DNA from 3 places in the Proteus columbae genome. Region 1 is predicted to be linked to each of the others. Evidence: predicted binding sites of a transcription regulator. Region 1 holds the regulator's gene; each other region holds the start of a gene.
What was found. The regulator Fur, encoded in region 1, represses iron uptake genes when iron is present. The targets are predictions, from matches to a motif close to ATAATAATGAGAACNACTATCAA.

Region 1 (8,033 bases):
GTAAAACGAAATTATTTTGCATTGTATTGATTATCCACTCTATTTTTAATTCTAAATCAACCTCAATGATGGATATCAATGCTGTGATCTAAAAATATTCAATAATTAAAAAAATACACTCTACCTTTAGGTAGAGTGTATTCTATATAAATAGTTTATTGTACTAACTTATTTGTTAGCAAAAACATTATTTACTATTTCAATGGCTTCTTTTTCAATTAATTCACGATGCTCAGGGCCACGGAAGCTTTCACAGTAAATTTTATAGGCTTCTTCAGTGCCAGAAGGACGAGCCGCAAACCAACCGTAATCGGTCATTACTTTTAAGCCACCAATAGATGCGCCATTACCTGATGCATGTGTTAAACGTGCAGTAATTGGATCACCTGCTAAGGTGCTTGCAGTCACCATTTCAGGTGATAAACGTGATAACAACGCTTTTTGTTCATGGGTTGCTGATGCTTGAATACGGTTATAGCTTGGTGAACCAAAACGTTGCGCTAATTCGTTGTAATGCTCTTGCGGATCTTTACCTGTTACTGCTTTCATTTCAGCAGCCAACAGACATAAAATGATACCGTCTTTATCAGTTGACCAAGGTTTACCATTAAAGCGTAAGAAAGATGCCCCTGCACTCTCTTCACCACCAAAGCCAAACTCACCACTAAATAAGCCTTGAACAAACCATTTAAAGCCAACAGGCACTTCAACTAATTCACGACCTAAATCTGCTACAACACGGTCAATCATTGCACTTGAAACCAGTGTTTTACCCACTTTTACATCTTTAGCCCATTGTGGACGATGACGGAAAAGATAGTTAATTGCAGCCGCTAAATAGTGGTTAGGATTCATTAAACCAGAAGGTGTCACAATACCATGGCGATCGTAATCAGGATCGTTAGCAAAGGCTAAATCAAATTTATCACGTAATTGTAATAAGCCTTCCATTGCCCATGGTGATGAACAGTCCATACGAATAACACCATCGTGATCAAGTGTCATAAAACGGAATGTCTGATCAACTTGATCGTTAACTAATTCAAGATCAAGATCATAATACTCACCAATACGTTTCCAGTACTCAATGCCTGAACCACCTAATGGGTCAACACCTAATTTTAAGCCCGCTTTCTTAATTGCTTGCATATCAACAACGTCACCTAACGCTTTGACATAAGGCATAATTAAGTCTTGTGCTTGAATATAACCACTTGCTAATGCTTCATCATAAGAAAGACGATTGATCCCTGCTAAATTGTTCTCAAGCAGTTCATTGGCACGTTTTTCAATCACTGAAGTTAAATCGGTATCAGCAGGTCCACCATTTGATGGATTATATTTAATACCGCCATCTTCGGGTGGATTATGAGATGGAGTGATCACGATACCATCAGCAATATCTTGATGTGCTTCGTTGTATGTCAAAATAGAAAAAGAGACTGCTGGTGTTGGTGTATAGCCATTATTTTCTTGAATAATCACTTTAACTTTATTGGCAGCAAGTACTTCTAAAACAGAAATAAATGCAGGCTCTGACAGTCCATGGGTATCTTTACCCACGTAACATGGCCCTGTTACTCCATTCTTAGCACGTACTTCAGCAATAGCCTGCGCAATTGCCAGAATATGTGCTTCATTAAAGCTATGGCGATTTGCACTTCCACGATGACCAGATGTACCAAATTTCACACGATGAGCGTTATTGCTAGCTTGTGGTTTAAGTGAATAATATTGAGACGTTAATTGCGCCACATTAATCAGATCACTTTGACGAGTATGCTGCCCTGCTCTTGGATGAATTGCCACAAATCTTCTCCTATTTGACATCACAATCACGCTTTAAACAAAAGCCTTTGCAATGCATCAATTAACAATAGTGGTTAGATAGTTCCACACACCTTATCAATCTCATTTGCAGGGAATTGCATATCCTGCATGATGCTTTGTACCATCGTTCTCTTGCGCTCTGTGTTTGAGTTAGTGATAACCCAAAACGGCGTGCCTGAAATATGGCGCGGTTTTGTATGACGTCCACTATCGAGTAATGTTTGTTCATCACCAGCAAAATAGATGCGTGTTCGTCCATGTACTGTTTCAGCAGATTGAGTAAAAGTAGCACTATCTAGGCTATATAACGTAGAAAGGATCTGTAAAAAACGATCAACTGATTTTGTTTTTTCTGCGTAACTATCAGATAACAGCAGTTCTCGCATTTCACGGATCGGATTTTTTGCTGGTGTAATAGCTGGTGTTATAGGTGTAGGTTCAGCTTCCTGTTTAATAACAGGTACTTGTACTGACTCAGTGACAACGACTGGTTGTACGGGCTGTTTGGCATCGAGCTTCAGTAGACGCCTTAAAATATCTGAAGCGCTTTCACCGATATGTCTAGTTTCGCTAGCAATATAGCGGTAAAGTTCGTCATCAATTTCTATCTTTTTCATTGCTACCCAGTACTATTTTCAAAAAAAAGTAATTAGGATTATAAGATATAATCTTTAAAAACAAAATAGGCAAAATTTCAATAACTTAAAGAGGATCTATTCAAGATCCTGCCATTTTAAAGGCTAAGCTCGGTATTTATCCTATTGTTTATCTTGGTATCATCTTCTATTCTTTGAACTTATTCACACAAAGTCAGTTTTAAACGCCGCTATATCACACTATCCCAGCCCCCAAATAATATAAAATTCTAATTATTTATTTTTGAGCAATGTCAAGATTTCAACTTTTTAAATAAGTTTGGAACATACATCTAGATAATGGCATTTTTATGGTTTTTTATAAATTTATCTTATCAATTATTTCTGAACTTCATTACTCTTTCATATTATTGCGATAAGTTGGCTTAGCATCTTGTGCATGTCATCATAGAAGAAAATCGCAATCATCTTGGTCATTAATATGAAACTCAATACATTACTAAATTATCAATTACACCAACCTGAAACGACACCTGTATCTAATTTACCTATCGTCTTGATCCATGGCCTCTTTGGTGATCTCAATAATTTAGGTGTTTTAGGTCGTGCACTTCGTCAAGATAATACCGTGATACAAATTGATGTGCGTAACCATGGACACTCTCCTCATAGCGAAAGTATGAATTATCAAGATATGGCGCAAGATGTGCTCGCATTGCTTGACAGTTTAACTATCTCAAAAGCCATTATTATTGGGCACTCAATGGGAGGCAAAATTGCGATGGCGATGACAGCATTAGCTCCCGAACGTATTGCAAATATTGTTGTGATTGATATGTCACCCGTTACTTATAACGTTCGCCGCCATGACAAAATTTTTGCAGCGCTTGAAGCCGTAACAGAAGCTAAAGTCACACGTCGTCAAGATGCTGTGGAAATCATGCGTCCTTTTATTAAAGAGGAAGGTGTGATCCAATTTTTACTCAAATCATTCAAAAATGGTGAGTGGCTATTTAATTTACCTGCAATAAAAAATGCTTATTCAGATATTATTGGCTGGCAAGAGGTGCCGGCTTGGCATCATCCTGTATTATTTATTCGTGGCGGTTTATCACCTTACATTTTAGATGAGTATCGTGAAAACATCGCTCGTCAATTTCCGCTCGCGACCGCCTTTGTTGTCGCAAATACAGGGCATTGGGTACATTCAGAAAAGCCAGATACCGTTATTAAGGCTATTCGTCGTTTTTTAGAGAAAGCTTAGTTAATAAACTTAACAGCTTAAAATAACGTCACTGAAAAATGATAATTTAGTAGAATGTATAATTATTGTGCTTAAAAATAGCGTCTGTTGATAAAAAGACCAAATCACAATAAGTTAAACTCAGGAAGCAGTGGCGAGACATCACTATGTGGGGTATTATTGGGCGTTTCGCAATTGAGTCATTGGTATACGCCCTTTCACAGCAAAATTTATGGCAAAAGAACAAACTGATCGCACCACACTGGATTTGTTCGCAGATGAACGCAGACCTGGGCGACCTAAAACAAACCCGCTTTCTCGGGATGAACAGCTTAGAATTAATAAACGCAATCAATTAAGACGTGACAGAGTTAATGGTTTACGTCGAGTTGAGTTAAAATTAAATGAAGATGCTGTAAATGCTCTCAATGAGTTGGCGACAGAAAGAAACGTCAGTCGTAGTGAACTTATTGAAGAAATATTACTAGAGCAATTGGCGCAAAATAACGCCTTAAAAATGCATCAAAACAAGAATAGTTAGCAGATAAACCACACAAATTCGACAGAATTAGCCTGCTATTTTCGTCAAAATACGTTTTTAGTTTTCTATTATGAAAACACAATGCTTATCTTTCACTAGTAATTGTTCAAACACAGACAAATATACTCTAAATATTTTGAAGTGTAGCTAGGTGACAAGTGAATGAATCACTAGAAACATACAAGAAGTATGTGACTTGTGGAAATATACGTAGTCAATAACGCTACAATTTGAAATATAACGAATTTAGAATAAAAGAGGTTATCTCACTTTATGGCAATCATAGGAATATTCTTCGGCAGTGATACTGGCAACACTGAAAATATTGCCAAAATGCTTCAAGAAAGACTGGGCGCTGATAATGCCGAAGTTCATGATATTGCAAAATCCAGTCAAGAAGACATCGAAGCGTTCGATATTCTGTTACTAGGTATTCCTACTTGGTATTATGGTGAAGCACAATGTGATTGGGATGATTTTTTCCCAACACTAGAAGATATTGATTTCAATGGTAAGCTTGTTGCACTATTTGGTTGTGGTGACCAAGAAGACTATGCAGAATATTTCTGTGATGCAATGGGTACTATCCGCGATATTATTGAACCTCGTGGTGCAGTTATCGTAGGACATTGGCCAACCGAAGGTTATCATTTCGAAGCCTCTAAAGGGCTTGCAGATGATAATCATTTTATCGGCCTTGCGATTGATGAAGATCGTCAACCAGAATTAACCGAAGAGCGTGTTGACGCTTGGGTTGCTCAAATCAAAGAAGAAATGAGCCTAGACGAAATTTTGGGATAATATAAATACTCAATATTGAGAATGATAATTATTCAATGGTGTGCTAAGATAGTGTGATAGGTGGGGTGTTTATTTTTAAATATCATGCCTATAATCAATGAGGTTATTTATTCACCCGAGTATTAATGAATAAAGCCCATTTGTGAGCACAAAAATTAAATTCACCATTAGCAACAGGATTAAATCCGCATGACCGACAATAATAAAGCGTTAAAAAATGCTGGGTTAAAAGTTACACTTCCTCGCTTAAAGATCTTGGAAGTGCTCCAGGATCCTGAGTGCCATCATGTCAGTGCTGAAGATCTCTACAAAAAACTTATCGATATCGGTGAAGAGATTGGTCTGGCAACAGTGTATCGCGTCTTAAACCAATTTGATGATGCTGGTATTGTTACCCGACATAATTTTGAAGGTGGTAAATCAGTATTTGAATTAACTCAACAACACCATCATGACCATTTAATTTGTCTTGATTGTGGCAAAGTTATTGAGTTTACAGACGATGCAATTGAATTACGCCAAAGAAATATCGCTGAACGTCATGGTATCAAACTTTCCAATCATAGCCTTTATTTATATGGCCATTGTGCTGAAGGTAATTGTAAAGAAGATAGCCACGCACATGATGAGAAATAATTCATTCTGGATAATCTCTCAGTAAAAAAAAGGAACTGTGAACAGTTCCTTTTTTATTGGCTCCCGCTATGAACCTCAATATTATCGTGTAATGACGTCACCTTAAAGATAACATAAGCTATATCAATTCACTTCGTCACACTAATACTGTGTTTGATATGTTTTAAATGCACCACTATCGTAAAAGTAACAATAACTAACAGTGACCAAGAGCCCCACTTCCCTGCATGCACGGCAGACCAAGCACCAATTTGGTTTGGATATTGCCAAACACCGAAGAACGTACCAAAATTCTCAGCAAGCCAAATAAAGAAACCAATCAGAATAAAAGCAAGTAATAAGGGCATTTTTCGCTCTGTATCATAAGGCGTAAAATAAACCACACTACGAGCATAAAGACCTAAAATAAAGGCCGTTAAATACCAACGATAATCACCAATAAAATGATGAGAAAAGAAATTAATATAAATCGCAAGTGCAACCAATGTTGCCAGCCAATAAGGTGGATAATGTTCAATTCGTACCTTTAAAAAACGCCATGCTTGAATTAAATAACTCCCCACAGCCGAATACATAAAGCCTGTAAATAATGGGACTTCCCACAATTTCGTGTAAGCAAAATCAGGGTATTTCCATGAACCAATTGCCGCTGATGTTTTAAATAACTCCATCACAAAACCAACAATGTGGAAAAAACAAATCGCTTTTAATTCATCCCATGTTTCTAGCTTTCCCCACACCATCCATAATTGAAAAGCGATAGCGAGAATAAGCAGTACATCATAACGAGGTATACCAAAGACACCTTTACTTGGCGTTGCAAATAAAATAAAAAAGAAAAATCCCGCAAATAAACAAGAACGCGCCTCTTTCACACCAAAAAAAAGAAATTCAACAATAAATCGTTTTATACCTTTAAAGGGCTTCAATGGTGGTTCTAATAAAAAATCATCCAATCGCTTTAACATGCTTCTTCCTGAAAACTCGCATTATCGAACAGCCTTCAATGCGGAATAATACATAAGGTGAGATAAAATGAATGGTAAGAAATCTGCCATAGAATAAAAAAACGTACAAGGATGAAAAGGACGAAAAAAAAGAAAGGAATGAAAAAATAAAGGTATTTCCCCCCCACTACGATACCCACTCTGACTGCCTTTACTTAGGGTAAATACCTTACGCAAATTCTGCGAAATAACTGAAGCACAAGAGATAAACATAACCCACTCACATTTATCTCAGACGACATGACATGACGACTTTACTTCATTACTTTTACTACATTACTTTTACTACATTACTTTTACTACATACTGCGATTTTAAAACGACTCTTTACTTCGACTCTTCTACTTCTTACTACTGTTGCTGACAACTTCACTTTATTAACGAGACTTATTTGTAAGGTTCTTCTTAATTAATGCATCTCTATCTTTCTACTAGTTATTTTTACTTATCGTAATCGTATTTAGCTTTTTTAGTTTTATTCAGGATAAAGTGCAATTAATACACTTTATCCTTATGCTGATATTAGAAAATAGTGAATGGCATTATCACGTTAAACTTAACGTCTTTTTCATCTTGGAAGATATTACCAAAACCACCGTCATAACTTGGAATATCGGAGTGGTTATCGTAACGGGTATAATGAAGCTTAAAGAGAGTACCTTTAGCGCGACCTTCTTGAACCGTATACATAATATCCGCATTCCATGCACTTTCTCTGATACGCTGACCTTGGTCATAAACGGCTTTACCACTTGGTTTCGCATCCCATGCGTAAATATATGAAGTACCGACAGCCCAACCTGACAGATCCCAGTTTTTCAGATCATACATAACGCCAGCATAAAGTGCTTTTTCTCCATTGGCGTTAAAGTCAGAACGACCATCCCACCAAACATCAAGACGACCGTTAGAGGTTGCCCAGCCTGGAGTCATACGTTGTAAGAAATAACCTTGATTACCTTCAGCTTTAACCCACGTTCCTTCTACTTTGAAGTCAAATACATTGTAGGTATAACCAAAAGTCAGTGCTTGTAACCATGCCAACCCATCATAAACGTCATTAACACCACCGCCGGTAACTTTATCTTTAGCACCGTAGAATTGGTAAGACGTTCTTAATGCATTGTCAGCAATTGGAAAATCATAAGAAACTTTGCCAAAATACTGATCGATATAACCATCGGCCTGACCAAATGCAGCTTCTAACACTAGGCTGTTTTTAAAATCATATTTGGCGCCAAAAGAGTGAAGATAGCTGATATTGGTTTCTAGATCAGCTTTACGGAAGTTATACATATTCCGATACCACGGTGCTTTATATTCATCCGTCCACATATATGAGAAAGATAATTCACCGCTTTTATCGAAATCGAAAACTG
Region 2 (8,033 bases), 120 kb from region 1:
CAAAATGCGCTTTTGGATACATCTCACGGATAACTTTAGCAGTACCACCAGTATCGACTAAATCGTCAACAACGATAAAGCCTTCACCATCACCTTCTGCTTTTTTTAAGATTTTGAGGTCACGCTGATGATCGTGGTCATAGCTAGAAATACAGACTGTATCCACATGACGGATACCTAATTCACGAGCAAGTAATGCAGCAGGGACTAATCCCCCACGGCTGACAGCAATAATGCCTGTCCATTGTTCGACTGGTAGTAAACGTTGCGCCAATTGACGGGCATGTATTTGCAACATATCCCACGTTACAACATATTTTTCGCTCATAATATTGTGATCCTAGCTACTGAAATTTCGAGAGAAGCTTTTTTGCGGAAAAAAAGGTTGCGCGAGATTATAGTGATTTGAGCACCTAAAAACCAGAGAAAACGTGAAAACAGGTGAGATTATCCTGATTTTTTTCTGTAATGTCTTTTTTCGATTAAAAAATGAACCATATAAAAAATGAATACAAAATAGAGATCTAATTTCTTAGATAGAGATGTGAATAGAATGACGCATTCATCAGAAGAAAGTGATATTCTCAACTATATTGGCGTATAACGCTCAGAATAATAAAGCTAACCCTTAAAAAAGCGGTAGGCTATCAATAACACAGATGCTGTTAGAGGAGATCCATCGTGTCTGAACTATCTACTCTATCCCCACAACCACTATGGGATATTTTTGCAAAAATTTGTTCGATTCCACATCCATCACATCATGAAGAAGCCTTAGCTTCCCACATTCTTTCTTGGGCAAGTGAAAAAGGACTTTTTGCAGAGCGCGATGCCGTTGGCAATATTTTAATTCGTAAACCAGCAACCAAAGGCATGGAAGATCGTAAAACGGTTGTTTTACAAGCACACTTAGATATGGTGCCACAAAAAAACAACGACACCATTCACGACTTCACTAAAGATCCAATTCAACCTTACATTGATGGAGAATGGATCAAAGCGAAAGGCACCACATTAGGTGCAGATAATGGTGTTGGTATGGCATCTGCATTAGCTGTTTTAGCTGATGACACTGTTAAACACGGCCCATTAGAAGTGCTGTTAACCATGACTGAAGAAACAGGTATGGACGGTGCTTTTGGTTTACAACCGGGTTGGTTACAAGCTGATATTCTTATCAACACAGACTCAGAAGAAGAAGGTGAAATCTACATGGGTTGTGCGGGTGGTATTGATGTTAAAACCACACTAAACCTTTCTTACGATGCAATCCCAGCAGGTCACGTTGTTAAACAACTGGTTCTAAAAGGATTAAATGGCGGCCACTCTGGTGGTGATATCCATTTAGGCTTAGGTAACGCAAATAAATTATTGGCACGTTTTTTAGCGGGTCATGCAGAAGAATTATCACTGAAATTAATTGATTTCCACGGTGGTACACTGCGTAATGCGATTCCTCGTGAAGCAAACATTGTTTTTGCAATTCCAGCGGATAAAGTCAAAGAATTAGAAGCATTAAAAGTACGCTTTGAAGAATTGCTAAAAAGCGAATTAGCGATCGCAGAGAAGAATCTAAAAGTTGAATTAATTGATACAACAACAGATAAAAAAGCGTTCACCGCAGATTGCCAATCTCGTGTCATTAACTTACTTAATGCAATGCCAAACGGCGTTATTCGTATGAGTGACGATGTTGAAGGTGTTGTTGAAACTTCACTAAACGTCGGTGTTGTTAGCATTGTTGATGATAAAGTAGAAATTCTGTGCTTAATTCGTTCTCTAATCGATAGTGGTAAAACCTATGTTGTTAGCATGCTGACAGCATTAGCAAAACTCGCTAAAGCCGATATTGAAACGAAAGGCGGTTACCCTGGTTGGAAACCAGATGCAGATTCTCCTGTTATGCATTTAGTTCGTGACACTTACCAACAACTGTTTGATAAAGTGCCAAATATCATGGTTATCCACGCAGGTCTTGAGTGTGGTCTGTTCAAAAAACCTTACCCAGATATGGATATGGTTTCTATTGGGCCAACAATCCGTGGTGCTCACTCACCAGACGAACGCGTTCACATTAAGAGCGTCGGTCAATACTGGCAATTATTAACCGCGATTTTAAAAGCAATCCCTGCTAAATAATCTCGCTTTAACGTTAATAATGAAACCCGCTTATTGGCGGGTTTTTTGTTACTGAAGTCTCTGCAAAAAAATCATTTCTCTCTCATTCTCAATGAATTTCCCTTAAATATCACAATCTATAGAATGCTAATTATTATCATTAGCATTAATGTTTAATGAGTGATATTTTCACTGCTCCGCAGTTAAAGTTAAAAATAAAAAATTCAAAGGGATCGATTGTGTCTAATAAAAATTATGCTGTTAGCGTCTTACTTGCCTTACCGCTAAGTCTGTTATCTGTTCAAATTCATGCAGCAGTTAATCAAAATACGCCTGAAAAAATAGTTGTGACAGCAACTTCATCACAAGATCCACAAGCGCCTGTTTCAGGTTTTGTGGCAACAAAAACATTATCAACAAATAAAACACCGACTGAAATTGAAAAAACACCACAATCCATTAGCGTGATCACCCGTGATCAAATGGACGCTCAAGATGTCAGCTCAGTTTCTCAGGCGTTACGTTATACACCTGGAGTTTTCACAGAATATCGTGGAAGTTCTAATCGTAATGATGAGGTTTTTATTCGTGGATACAGTTATGCACCACGCTTTCTTGATGGATTAAGTTATGGAATGGGAGCTTCATCGTCAACTGGCGCAATTGATCCATGGTTATTAGAGCGTATTGAAGTTGTTAGAGGACCTGCATCTGTTCTTTATGGCCAAGTAAACCCAGGTGGCCTTGTTGCAATGACAAGTAAAAGACCAACTGCATCCCCTATTCGTCACATTCAAGTACGTGCAGGTAATGATAAATTAGCAGAAACCGCTTTTGATTTTTCGGGTACATTGAGTGATGATAATCGAGTTCTTTATCGTCTAAATGGTATTGCTAAAACACAACATACCCAAATAAAAAATTATAAAGAAGAGCGTTTTGCGCTCGCTCCTGCCATTACCTTTTTACCGAATGAACAAACACGTTTAACATTATTAAGCTTTATTCAGCAAGAGCCTGAAGCCGGTTATCGTAATTTTTTACCCGCTTACGGTACAGTAAAAAGTACGCCAGAAGGTACTATTCCCTTTGATTTTGATGTCAATAATCCCGATTACCATAAATCATGGCGCCAGCAATATGGTATAGGTTATGAATTCGAACACGAATTTAATGACACACTAAAAATTGTACAAAATGCTCGATACAGCCATATTAATCAAAAATATAAATATCTTGTTTTTGGTTCTTTAAGAAAAGATAACCCTTATATTCTTGAGCGCCGAGCTCAACAAGAGCAGCGAGAAACAGATACTTTAGGAATAGATACTCGCTTACAAGCTGACTTTGCTACTGCAAAACTTAATCATACTGTGATTGCTGGTATTGATTATCAGTGGAGTAAAGATCAAGATAATTTACTTCGTGCAATGGGCCCCGAGTACGATCTTGATTGGCGTGATCCTAATTATCACTATCCAATTGATATGAGCTTACAAAAACCCGCAACCGATCAGCGACAAAAGCGTGATCAAATCGGGTTGTATCTACAAGATCAGATCCAATGGAAAAATTGGATCTTACTTGCAGGCTTACGCCAAGATTGGGCTCAAGTTCGGACTCATGATTTCTTAGCTAAAAGCTATGTTCAACAAGATGATCATAAGTTAACGGGTCGCGCAGGGCTTTTATATTCTTTTGATAATGGTATTTCTCCTTATATTAGTTATAGCACCTCGTTTGAACCTAATTTACAAACTCGCCGCGCACCAGGAAGTGCCCCTTTTGAGCCTAGCGAAGGTCGTCAATTAGAAGCTGGAATTAAATACCTCACACCAAATGAACAAACATTGGCAACGCTCTCTGTTTATCAATTACAGCAACGCAATGTGACCAACTACAATGCTGAAAAAGCGTATTTTGAACCAGTGGGTGAAATTAGAAGTCGTGGTGTTGAAGCACAAATTAATAGCCAATTAACTGAAAATATTTCATTTATCAGCAGTTATGCTTATACCGATACTGAAGTAAGAAAAACCATTATTGTGGGAACACAGGGAAAAGAACTCCCTAGAGTTCCTAAGCACATGGCATCATTTTGGGGTCAATATGATGAAACATCAGGGCTATTCAATGGCTCTAAAGCAGGCTTTGGCGTGCGATATGTTGGCGTATCTCAAGGTGATACCAAAAATACAGTCAGTGTGCCCGCAGTTACGCTTTATGATGCCATGATTGGCTATTCATTAGGTGAGCTATCACCTTCTTTAAAAGGTGCTGAAATTCAGCTTAATATGAATAATATTGCGAATAAACACTATGTTGCATCTTGTGCTGGTGATACTGCCTGTTTTTATGGGATCGGCAGAACAATGACAGCAACAATGAATTATCGCTGGTAAGACTATATAGATTAACTACATAAATTAACTACGTTAGCCATAGCCTGTCTGTTGATCGGCTATGATTTTTTTAATTCTTACAGTGCTAAAAGAAGTTGTCGTTCTATTTGCGGATCTTGTAAGGTGACATGAAACCCGATTAATCGCACACCTCTGCCATTTCGGCGCTCATGCCATGCTTGGTAGGCAATATTTATTAAATCGGCTTTTTCTAAAATAGGATGAGTATGCTCTTGTGTCGTTAATTGAAAATCATCAAATTTTAGTTTAACGCCTTGCCTTGCTATCCTTAAATCGGGTTTCACTTTTGTTAGTCGCCTTTCTAATTCGCTATATAATCCGTCAAGTAATGCCAAGCAATCATCCCAAGAATTAATATCTGAAGCAAAAGTACGTTCAACTCCGACTGATTTTCTAAGTCTATCAGGGTTAATTTCACGTTCATCGATGCCATGACTGCGTTCCCATAAATTTTGACCAAATTTTCCAAATACTTTTACTAAAGAAATGACATCAGTACGGCGAATATCTGCACATGTTTCTAAACCCATTTCTTGTAAGCGAGCAAATGTCACCTTACCTACCCCCGGTATTTTATTAAGCGGTAATTTTAAAATAAAATCATCGACTTGCTCAGGTGTAATAACAAATTGCCCATTTGGTTTGTTGATATCAGAAGCAATTTTTGCGAGAAATTTAATCGGTGCAATCCCTGCGGATGCAGTAAGATTTAACTCATCAAAAATTTGTTGGCGAATTTCTTGAGCGATCAACGTTGCAGAACCATGACAATGCTTACTGTCAGATACATCAAGATAAGCTTCATCGAGTGAAAGAGGTTCAATAAGGTGGGTATAACGAGAAAAAATTTGGCGGATCTTTGCTGATGTCTCTTTATAGAGAGGCATTCTGCCGGGTAAAACTTTTAAGTGAGGACATAACTTCAACGCTGTCGCCGTTGACATAGCACTACGGACGCCAAAACGACGAGCAGGATAATTCGCCGTGCAGATCACACCTCGGCTAGAAGCATTGCCTCCAACCGCAATTGGGATCTCTTTTAGTGCTGGATTATCTCGCATTTCAATCGCAGCATAAAAACAATCCATATCAACATGAATAATTTTACGCATACAATCACCTCGCCTCATTTACTGTTTAAATATACAGTAAATAAATATTAACTACAATTTTTATTCCTTCTCATCTCCCTCTATTGAGGTGTATTTCTCATAAAAATCTGAATTAGTCTGTTTATTTATAGAATTGTCACAAAGTGGTGATAGATTGTTTTAGCTCGCTGATTAATTACATTAATTTTAAATATTGTTTTGTAACCACATATAAAACAAGGAAATGTTTTTTCATGATCAAATTATTCATCGCTATTTCTCTCTTTTTTTATTCTGTAATTCTTATGGCATCTCCTAAAATTATCGCACATCGAGGTGGCACCGCTGATGCCCCTGAAAATACTGAAATTGCTATAAAAACAGCCCTTGCTAATCAAGCTGATGCAATTTGGATCACTATTCAATTATCGAAAGATAATATTCCTGTCCTTTATCGCCCTAGCGATTTAAAAAGCTTAACGAATGGGCAAGGTAGTGTGTCTGACTTTACTGCACAGCAGCTTAAACAATGGGATGCAGGCTATAAATTTGGTGAAGCACAACAATTTCCTTATCGAAATAAAGGTGTCACCATTCCAACATTGGATGAGATATTAACTCAATTCCCTACAACACAGTTTTATCTTGATTTAAAATCACCAGATGCTGATCCTGCAATCCAAGCTGAAGCATTAACCACCGTACTTCATAATCATAACGCACTGGATAGAACTCGCGTTTATTCTACAAATACTGCATTTCTTGACGCCTTATCGACTAATGTACAACGTTTTGAAAGTCGTGATATTACTCGTGATATTTTAGCCAATATCACAATGAGCCATATTTGCCTACTACCTGAAAATTTAGATATTACTCGTTGGTATGGGCTTGAGCTTCACCGCAAAGTAGAAGTTGTTGAGAAATACACATTAGGTGAAGCACGCTCAGCATCGGTTCTAAGTTGGGATAAAGACGCTATGTCTTGTTTTCGTGCTGGTGGCAATGCTCATATTGTTCTTTTTGGGATCAATACAGAGAAAGATTTTATTCAAGCCACAGAATTAGGTGCTGATGCAGTTATGGTCGATTCACCCGCAAATATGAAAGCATTTAGAAAAGAGTAAGCCCCTAACTTTTAGCTTCGCTTCTACAGAAAGAAGAAAATAAAAAAGAGTGATGTAAATATATACACCACTCTTTTTTTATTTTTATATCTTACTTAAAGAATTCTATTTTTATTAAGCAATTCTTCTCTTGCTGCATCTTTTGCCATACGTTTTTTACGTGCATCACAAGGTTCGGGGCAATCACACTCTTTTTCTATGCCCATAGCACCTAAACCGCCACAGCTACCTTGAAGGCTTTTACGTTTTACAATATAGCCTAACGCCATACCAAAGAAAGCAATCAAGAATAAGATGAAGGCAAATAGAAATATTTTTAACATAACCTTCTCTCCTTAAATTCTACTTTTTCAAGAACGGGGCGAATGCTTTACTATAACGCTCTTCAAACCCATTTTCAGTTTTCACTATCATAAAGACAGGAATATTTAGCTCGTTTGCTACTGCTAACCCTTTTTCAGGTCCTAAAACATTCAATCCTGTCGAAAGACCATCTGCGCTCATACAAGTTGGCACAATCACAGTAATAGAAACAAGGTTATGTTTAATAGGATGACCTGTGGTTGGGTCAATAGTATGAGAAAAACGGACACCATTCTCTTCAAAATAGTTACGATAATCACCAGAAGTGGCTATTGAGTTATCACCTGGTTCAATAATTAACTGAACACTCTGTTTTGTGCCGTCATTTGCTGGTTTTTCAATCGCTATACGCCAAAGCTTGTCATTACCATTCACGCCTTGGGTTCTTACTTCACCACCAATATCAACCATATAGTTAGTAATATTCTGTGAAATTAAATATTCAGCCACAGCATCAACGCCATAGCCTTTAGCAATCGAAGAGAGATCGACATAAAGCTCAGGGATCTTCTTAATTAATGTATTACCTTCAACAGCAAGGTAATCAATTCCAATCCACTGTTTACGTTTTTCTAATTCATCTTCAGAAGGTTGATGCGTAAATCGGCCTTCTGGGCCAAATCCCCATAAATTAACTAACGGTCCAACGGTCACATCTAAAGCACCATCTGTTATTTTATTAATACGGATAGCTTCACTGACTACTTTAGCTGTCGCGGGTGAAACAGGAAATGGGGTATTAATTTCACGACTTTGATTGAAACGACTGAGTTCAGAATGAGGACGATATGTTGACATTTGATCGTTAACTTCTTCAAGGATACGATCAATCTCTGTTTGTAAGACGTTTTGTGGAGGTGAATTACTGTCAGGAACATATTTAATCGAGTAATAAGTTCCCATGGTTTCAC
Region 3 (8,033 bases), 1.1 Mb from region 1:
AACGAAACATGGTTAGTCCTAGGTGGAGCTTCATTATTTGGTGCCTTCCCATTAGCTTACTCGGTTATTCTTGATGCCTTGGCAATGCCTTTAACCTTAATGCTTGTCGCATTAATTTTCCGTGGTGTCGCTTTTGAATTTCGTTTTAAAGCAGATGACAGTCATAAAGGCTTTTGGGATAAAGCATTTATCTTTGGCTCTATCTTAGCCACCTTTATGCAAGGTGTTGTCGTGGGTAGCGTTGTTCAAGGTTTGCCGGTTGTTAATCGCGCCTTTGCGGGTAGCTATTTTGACTGGTTATCCCCTTTTGCACTCTTTTGTGGATTTGGATTAGTTATCGCCTATTCATTATTAGGATGTGGCTGGCTGATTATGAAAACCGAAGGTCATTTACAACAGAGTCTATATAAGGTCGCTAAACCTCTCACACTCATTATGCTTGCAGTCATTGCAGCCGTCAGTGCATGGACACCATTAGCGCAACCTGCAATTGCTGAACGTTGGTTCACATTACCAAATCTGTTCTTCTTTTTACCTGTTCCTCTTTTAGTGTTGTACAGCACTTGGTTAATTTTACGCTCAGTGAAAAAACAAGGACATTACCTTCCTTTCTTTGGTGCGCTAGCTTTAATTTTCTTAGGCTTTGCAGGATTAGGGATAAGCATTTGGCCTAACATTATTCCACCTGCAATTAGTTTTGTAGAAGCATCTGCACCACCAGAAAGTCAAGGATTTATGCTAGTTGGCGCATTGTTTATTATTCCAATTATTCTCGTTTACACATTCTGGAGTTATTACGTTTTCAGAGGAAAAACAAATTATGAAGAAGGTTATCACTGATCCACAAATACAAAGTAAACCCTCATTATTAAAAAAATGGGGATGGTTGATTACAATTTGGTTTTGTAGTGTTTTAGCCTTATTTGCTGTGTCTTCCCTCTTCCGTTTTTTAATGACGTTAGCCGGAATGAAAGTCAAGTAAAGGCAAAGTACATACAGCAATATAATTAACTAGCGCCGAATACGGTAAGCTATAAAATAGAAATGAAGTAAATAAAGAGCTGAAGTTATCTTCAGCTCTTTTATCTTTATTTAAGATCGTGGGTTACCGTTTAATGTCATTAAAACTTAACCTATTCTTATTAGATTGCTCTTTTAACAGCTAATTTCATATAAATAATTTTTTTATAAAAGAAAATACAAAAACAAATATTTTTATTCTTCCATGATTAACTAAATTTAAATCAAACTCCTTGATAAAATCATTTTAAATACATCATTTTTGATTAACAATAAGAGATAAAATCTTTTTTATGCATGTATTACGATAAATAAAAATATAAATAATCCTATAAAAAGCCTTCTTCTCTAGAAATAAGATAGAATGAATGTTGAATTAGGCTTCCAAAGTAATTATGATATCGCCGCCTAGAGGATCCATATCTGTATTATTCTATAGAGACACGCTAAATGTGTCATTCAGGTATGCTCATATGATTAACTCAAGAATTAAATCCACACCCTATTAAAAGTGTGGATATGGATAATGTCTGTTCAAAATACATATTTTGATAATTTAGATTTATCTTAATTGCTAAGAAAGATCTCTTACACTAGGCTTACGTATTGTTGCTACTAAATTAAGGATGAAGTCATGAATTGGTATTTGGAAGTCATTAAAAATAATTACGCTAACTTTTCAGGCCGTGCTCGCAGAAAAGAATATTGGATGTTTACTCTAGTAAATACCATTATTATTGCTGTTCTATACGCTATTTTAATTTCATCAGTAGATATGAATACAGGTGAAATGAGTTCACTGGGTTCAATTGCAGGCATTATTATAGGTATTTATTCTTTAGCTATCATCGTGCCTAGCCTTGCAGTGACTATTCGTCGTTTCCACGATCAAGATAAATCAGGTTGGATGTTCTTACTTGCATTTATTCCTGCTGTTGGTGGATTAATTGTTTTTGTCTTTATGTGCCTTGAAGGTACTAAAGGTGACAACAGATTTGGTCCAGATCCAAAAGCTTAATCTAGTACTGAATTAATATGACAATACAGTGAGTATACCTTTATTAAGTTTACTCACTGTATTAATTGATTTTCCTACCTTTGTTACAACCATCTGAAAATATTCCTTCGTTAAAAAAAGAACACCAATTCACCTCCCTCCGTATTGTAATTTAGTATTTTTATTTATCTCTGACTTTTTAATTAATGCCTTAGAGTTATTACATTAAGCTTATTGCATTGATTTTTAAGTTTTTTTCTTTATTGTTAATTTGAACCTAATCACTAGACATAAGTAAAAAACACGCATTCCTTTACTAAATCAACGTTAATTTTGATAATGACTATCATTATTAATTGAAAATGATAATATCTACGCCAATAAAACAATTAAATGAGTCAGGTAAAAAAACGTGAGTAACAAAAAAACACCTCAAGAAAAGAGTATTTATAAACCAGCACCTCCTCGCCTAGTTCAAGTAAAGCGCATTACTGATGTTACACCGGGAATGCGTTGTATCACCTTTACGAGTGATGATTTAGATACTTACCCAACAGATACTGCGGGGGCACATTTAAAAATATTCTTACCTTTAGAAGGCCAAGTTAAACCAACAGTCCCAGGGTTTTCTGAAAAAGGCCCTAAATGGCCTGAAGGCGAACCAAGATCGATTGTACGTACTTATAGTGTTCGCGCTATTCGCCCTGAACAAAAAGAGTTAGATATTGAATTTGCAGTACATAACGATGCAGGCCCTGCTATTCATTTTGCGCTAAATGCTAAGCAAGGCGACTATATTGGGATCACTAATCCAGGTGGCCCTGAGCCTTTATTAGCACCAGCGTCACATTACTATATGGCAGCAGATCCAAGTTCATTACCTGCTTTAATGGCTTTAATTGAAGCCATGCAGCCTAATGTTGAAGGGAAAGTCGTTATACGAGTAGAAGACGAAACGCATCGCCAAGAAATTAAACGTCCTAGTGGCTTAGAGATAATCTGGTTAATTGGTTCTGTTGAAGAACAAACTCAAAACTTAATTAATGAATTTATGTCTTGGGAATTACCTGCTGAAAATGTGGCATTTTGGATTGCAGGTGAAGACAAAATTATTCGTGCATTAAGACGCCATATTCGTCGTGATAATGGTTACGATCGTAGCTTGATTTATGCCGTTCCTTATTGGCGTTTTGGTTATGACGAAGAAGGCTATCACGCTGAACGTCACCATGTTATGGATAACGAAGACGTAAGCTAAGCGATAAATTAAAGACTAAGCGTTGGCTGTACAGGCTGCATATTAACTCCCTTAATAATATGCAGCCTTTCTTATTATTCAAATATAATTAATGTATATTCTTCTTATCTTGTTGATAATTTCCATCATCATCTATATAGATAACAGTAATTACTTGGTTCATATCAGCTTGCTTTTGATATTGAATGTGCTGTTTTGCAAAAGGAGCAACCATAATGGCATTTGTTAAAAGCTCTTCTTTATCATCAAAATAAATCTTTGAAATTGTAAAGTAATAAGCTGTAGGATTATTTATTTCTAAATATTCGCCATTATGAGTTATCCCTATTTTTTTAAAAACGTCCTCGGTGGTTAACTTAAGTTGTGCTGGACGATAAAAAAGTTTAATTCGTGTTTGCAATGCTAATTGTAATGTACTGAGGTTTTCTTTATTTTCTGGTTTAGGTGCAATATCTAATACATTTAAATAAAAAACAGATTCTCTATCTTTGGGTAACCGGTTTTCTAATTGTTGTATTTTTAATTGTAATCCACCATTTGCAGTTATTTTTGCCATAGGTGGAATAACAATAAAAGGTGCTGTTGTCGTTTCTGGTGTGGACGCAATATTCCCTTCATCTACCCAACTCTGTATTAATGTCGGCTGTTCACTTCGATTAAAAACTTGCAACGATATTATCGATTTATTGGTAGAAAGTATTAAACGAGTGCGCTCAAGTACCACACTTGCATGAGTAAAATGTGTTATCAACGTGAATAATAGAATTAAAACACCTTTCATTTTCGCTTCCATTTTTTATGGCTTATTAATCGTAAGACATTACAAGTGTTGCCGCACTTGTCATTTTTCCTTGAGTTACTGAATTAATATTATAAGGATAATAATAAGCGCCCATATTTATCGAAAATGCAGAGGATATGGTGCCACCTTGATTAACACTAAAAATACTAGTCGCACTACCTTGTGTATTAATATTGTCAGATAAAATAAGCGGGCTTGCGGTGTTATCACTTTTTACGACACGGAACCCGACACCATTCGCACCTTGCGTTGTTGTGTTGGTTAATACGGTTTTATCCGTTGCCAATAAATTTTGGCTTGATAAAAACATATTAATATTACGTGATGCTTTTGAACCGCTCAAAAAATCTTGGCAAGTAAAGTTTAATGTAAAAGGGGTATATCCTGCTTTATCTACCGTTATCTACCGTTTTTGCATCTTTTACGCTAATTAACGGCAATGAAACAATTAAACCTGCATTAGAAAAATTACATGTTGTCATTACAGGATTATATGTAATTTGCATCGGCTGTAAGAAAATATCGTTTTGATCAACCGGCCACTGCCACGTTAATAAAAATTGAACTAATTTAGTGACAATAGTCAATAACCATTGAACAAGCCCCAAACTTGATGCATCAGAGGCTAAAATAACGGGTGTAACAATTGCTGTACTGCCACTGACTTCAGTGTAGTTGGTCGAAGGTTTACTACTTAATAACGTAAATTTCAATGTAAAGTTAGTATCTAAATCTGAAGCAGGATGTGTTCCCGCTGGAATATTCGTTACGTTATCTTTTTCTAATGACGTTAACGTAATAGAAACAAACTGCTTACCACCATTAAAACCAATTGTTCCCGTCCGTCCATCATTAAAAGGTGAGGCGATACCCACTGTATTAGGAAATAATAATCCTCTTGCTGTACATTTATATGTACCTGGAAATGTTGTTCTACTCGATTTTGTGATCGTTGTTGAAGTACTATTTAAATCCGCAGATAAATCAAAATTAACGTTGGGTGCAGTAATAGTGCTATCGGGTTTACAGTTAGCGATTGCCTGATGGCTTATTGTTCCTAATAGCATTAAAAATATAAAGGCAGATGATTTCATAAGACTTTCCTTTATCGACAGATATTACTATTTTTATCCATCGTATTAACTAAATGATTAATCACACACTCTGTTTTTCCTGCCTCATTTAATTTAATTGAGACAGAAGAAGGTAACGCATCACTTTTTAAATAAAGTACACTCGATTGCCCAACATAACCGATACTCTGTTTCTTATTATTTAAAACTTCAGTACCAAAAGGTAAGCTTTCATCATTTTCTAAAGAAGCTCTGATAATGAACGTTTTACGCTGATCCGTGGTTAATGTGAGATGATTAACAGCACCTAAATAAGGCGTAACATGCGTTATATTTCCTAAAACTTCTGCATTCGATGGGTATTCTGTATTTGTTAATATATAAGTATTCGTTCGATAAGGGATCGTATTCGCGACTAAAACAACACCTTGATTATTGGTTAATGTCGATTTATTCCCATTAACCATCATATTATTCGCCATAGGCGCTTCAATAATAGTATAAGTTTTTCCAGTATCCCCAGAAAATGCAATATGACTAGGTATAGCAACAATAGTTCCTCGGGTTCCCAGTCCACCTTGACGATAATTATTTGCTTCAGTATAAGAGGCAGATAAAGTGCTATAAGGATGGCGATAGCTCACATTAGCACCGACTAAATTATTCCCACCCGTCTGATTAGAGCCTGTTAAGGTATAATTAACCAAGTCATCTTTACCTGCTGTTCCGCTCATACTCAATGTAGATTGCTGATAGCGTGAATCAGTGGCATAAACCGAAGTATTAATATTTGCTCTTTTATCAAAGAATGAAATGGGCACACTGACATTTAAATAATAACGAGTTTCTTCTTTATTATCGTAATTTCTTAATTTTGATACCGAAAGATTATAAGCAATATCTTTATAGTTATTTGAGTAACCTAGTTGATACTCTCGATTACTCTCATCAGTATTCCAATAATTTCGATGCGTTCCTGAAAGGAAAATAACACCTCGCTGGCCGCCTAAATATTGATTAAGGTTTATGGTAAACGTATTTTTTGCTCTAGAGCCGCGTAGTGCATCAAATGTTGTGAGATCCAAATCAGATGCAGCATTATTATTTCCCTGCTGTTGAGCAAGATCATTTTGATAATCTTTCCAAGCTTGGTAATTATCATGAGAGTAAATTGAGTCCACAAAGCTATAATAATCACGGGTAGAGTAACGATAAGCCGCCAGTGTTAAATTAGTTAGTGTGGCATCCATATATTTGCTATATGCAAGACGAAAACTTTGCCCTGTTTTTTTGCCTGTTTGTAGATCTGCACTTGCATGAGTTATATCGGCTGAAATCGCCCCAAATTTGAAATTCCAACCGCTACCAATCAATGCCGAATAATAGTCTTCACTGGCAATTCCCCCTGCATAAAGCGTAACAAGGTTATTGACACCATAATGGAATTCACCTTGTGCAAATTTAGGTCGATAATCAGTATTATTAATACGTGACTCCCCCACCATCACGTTATAGCGATATACACCTTCTTTTAGCATATCGGGAACGGCTGAAAATGGCACAGTAAATGACTCTCTTCTGCCATCCGCTTCTTGAACCACCACTAACAGATCACCACCACCAGCTGTTGGCTGAATATCACGAAAAGAAAATTCACCAGGGGGCACATTTTCCTGAAAAACTAAGTTTTCGTTTTGATAAACACTCACTAATGCGTTTGTTTGTGCAACACCACGAATAATAGGTGCAAACCCTTGACTTGAATTAGGTAGCATTCCCATTTCGGTCGCCAATGAAGCGCCTCTAAATGAAATACTGGTAAAGAGTGCGGCTGGTGTATAAAAATCACCTATCGTTAATCCTGCTGTTATCTGGCTTAATGCTTTATAGATATAGCGAGTATTATTTTTCCATTGGCTTTTACCATGAGAATAATAAGTATAGTTAGACTCGTCTCTAAACTGCCATGCCCCTAAGTTAATTCCTGAATTAATATTGGCAAAAAAGCTCTCGTTATTACTTTTATTTCCTTTTTTTTCTTTGTAATTATAGTAATTTAAGTTGTAAGACAAAATCAGAGCTGAAATACCCTGTTCCCAATAACTGGGATCAACATATCCCACTTCTGATTGTTTAACAGAAATCTGAGGTGCTGTGATATCCAGTCTTAATCTATTAATATCTAATGTTGAAGCAACTCCCGTCGCCAATTCATTAGATAAAATTGTTTTTTGCTGTGCTATTTTTTGCTTTGCCGACAAAGATAAATTTAAACCTAGCTTATTCACATCATCCGACTCAAAACTAATCCCCGCATTATTCCCTAGCACATTGACTTCAAATTGCCCTTTCCACACCTGATTGACATACACATCAACAAGTTGCTTTCCTTCAGGTACTTTATCATCAATATAAAATCGTGAAATATCGCCATGCTTTGATTTTCCAACTAATAAAGATGTGTCAAATCCCTCTGCATACAGATTTTGAGTATAATTTTGTATTCCTAAAAAAATAAGAACCGAGAGGTATTTTGAATTATTCACGATGTTATCTCTATTAGAGTTTAATATTCTGTGATTTATAGACACCAAAATCATCAACATAAATAACAACAGCGGAATTACTTTTTAATTTATTAATTAAAGGTAACTCACGAGAAGATAACGGCGGGATCATCTCAGAATCGACAAGCGTAACACGGGGTGTCTCTTGTGTAGAAATCGAGGCTATCGTGAAATGATACTGTGAGTTATTTTTAACTAAAACTTTATCACCATTTAATTGATAAGTTATTTTCTCATTAACAAGTTCTGGCTTATCAGTTAAATCTTTAGGACGATAAAAAACTTTAATTCTTGTTTTCATCGCTAATTGCAAATA

Region 2: F1325_RS04535 (TonB-dependent siderophore receptor) is a predicted target of Fur. The motif match lies at 2,263-2,285, and genes of this name have one in related genera.
Region 3: F1325_RS10355 (siderophore-interacting protein) is a predicted target of Fur. The motif match lies at 2,351-2,373, and genes of this name have one in related genera.

What each region holds. Positions count from the first base shown of each region.
Region 1 covers NZ_CP043925.1:1,098,600-1,106,632, reverse strand. Annotated here, with positions in the region: gene F1325_RS05135 (DUF1456 family protein) at 1-22, opposite strand, end outside; gene pgm (phosphoglucomutase (alpha-D-glucose-1,6-bisphosphate-dependent)) at 169-1,809, opposite strand; gene seqA (replication initiation negative regulator SeqA) at 1,884-2,447, opposite strand; gene ybfF (esterase) at 2,908-3,690, shown strand; gene ybfE (LexA regulated protein) at 3,902-4,210, shown strand; gene fldA (flavodoxin FldA) at 4,484-5,011, shown strand; gene fur (ferric iron uptake transcriptional regulator) at 5,201-5,647, shown strand; gene F1325_RS05100 (DUF817 domain-containing protein) at 5,776-6,615, opposite strand; gene chiP (chitoporin ChiP) at 7,177-8,033, opposite strand, start outside.
Region 2 covers NZ_CP043925.1:976,160-984,192, reverse strand. Annotated here, with positions in the region: gene gpt (xanthine phosphoribosyltransferase) at 1-328, opposite strand, end outside; gene pepD (beta-Ala-His dipeptidase) at 682-2,139, shown strand; gene F1325_RS04535 (TonB-dependent siderophore receptor) at 2,358-4,520, shown strand; gene dinB (DNA polymerase IV) at 4,598-5,653, opposite strand; gene F1325_RS04525 (glycerophosphodiester phosphodiesterase family protein) at 5,887-6,759, shown strand; gene nqrM ((Na+)-NQR maturation NqrM) at 6,855-7,082, opposite strand; gene F1325_RS04515 (FAD:protein FMN transferase) at 7,102-8,033, opposite strand, start outside.
Region 3 covers NZ_CP043925.1:2,159,694-2,167,726, forward strand. Annotated here, with positions in the region: gene cydB (cytochrome d ubiquinol oxidase subunit II) at 1-840, shown strand, start outside; gene F1325_RS10345 (DUF2474 domain-containing protein) at 821-982, shown strand; gene F1325_RS10350 (DUF805 domain-containing protein) at 1,655-2,038, shown strand; gene F1325_RS10355 (siderophore-interacting protein) at 2,430-3,275, shown strand; gene F1325_RS10360 (fimbrial biogenesis chaperone) at 3,364-4,056, opposite strand; gene F1325_RS19370 (fimbrial protein) at 4,082-4,420, opposite strand; gene F1325_RS19375 (fimbrial protein) at 4,467-5,171, opposite strand; gene F1325_RS10370 (fimbria/pilus outer membrane usher protein) at 5,183-7,696, opposite strand; gene F1325_RS10375 (fimbrial biogenesis chaperone) at 7,710-8,033, opposite strand, start outside.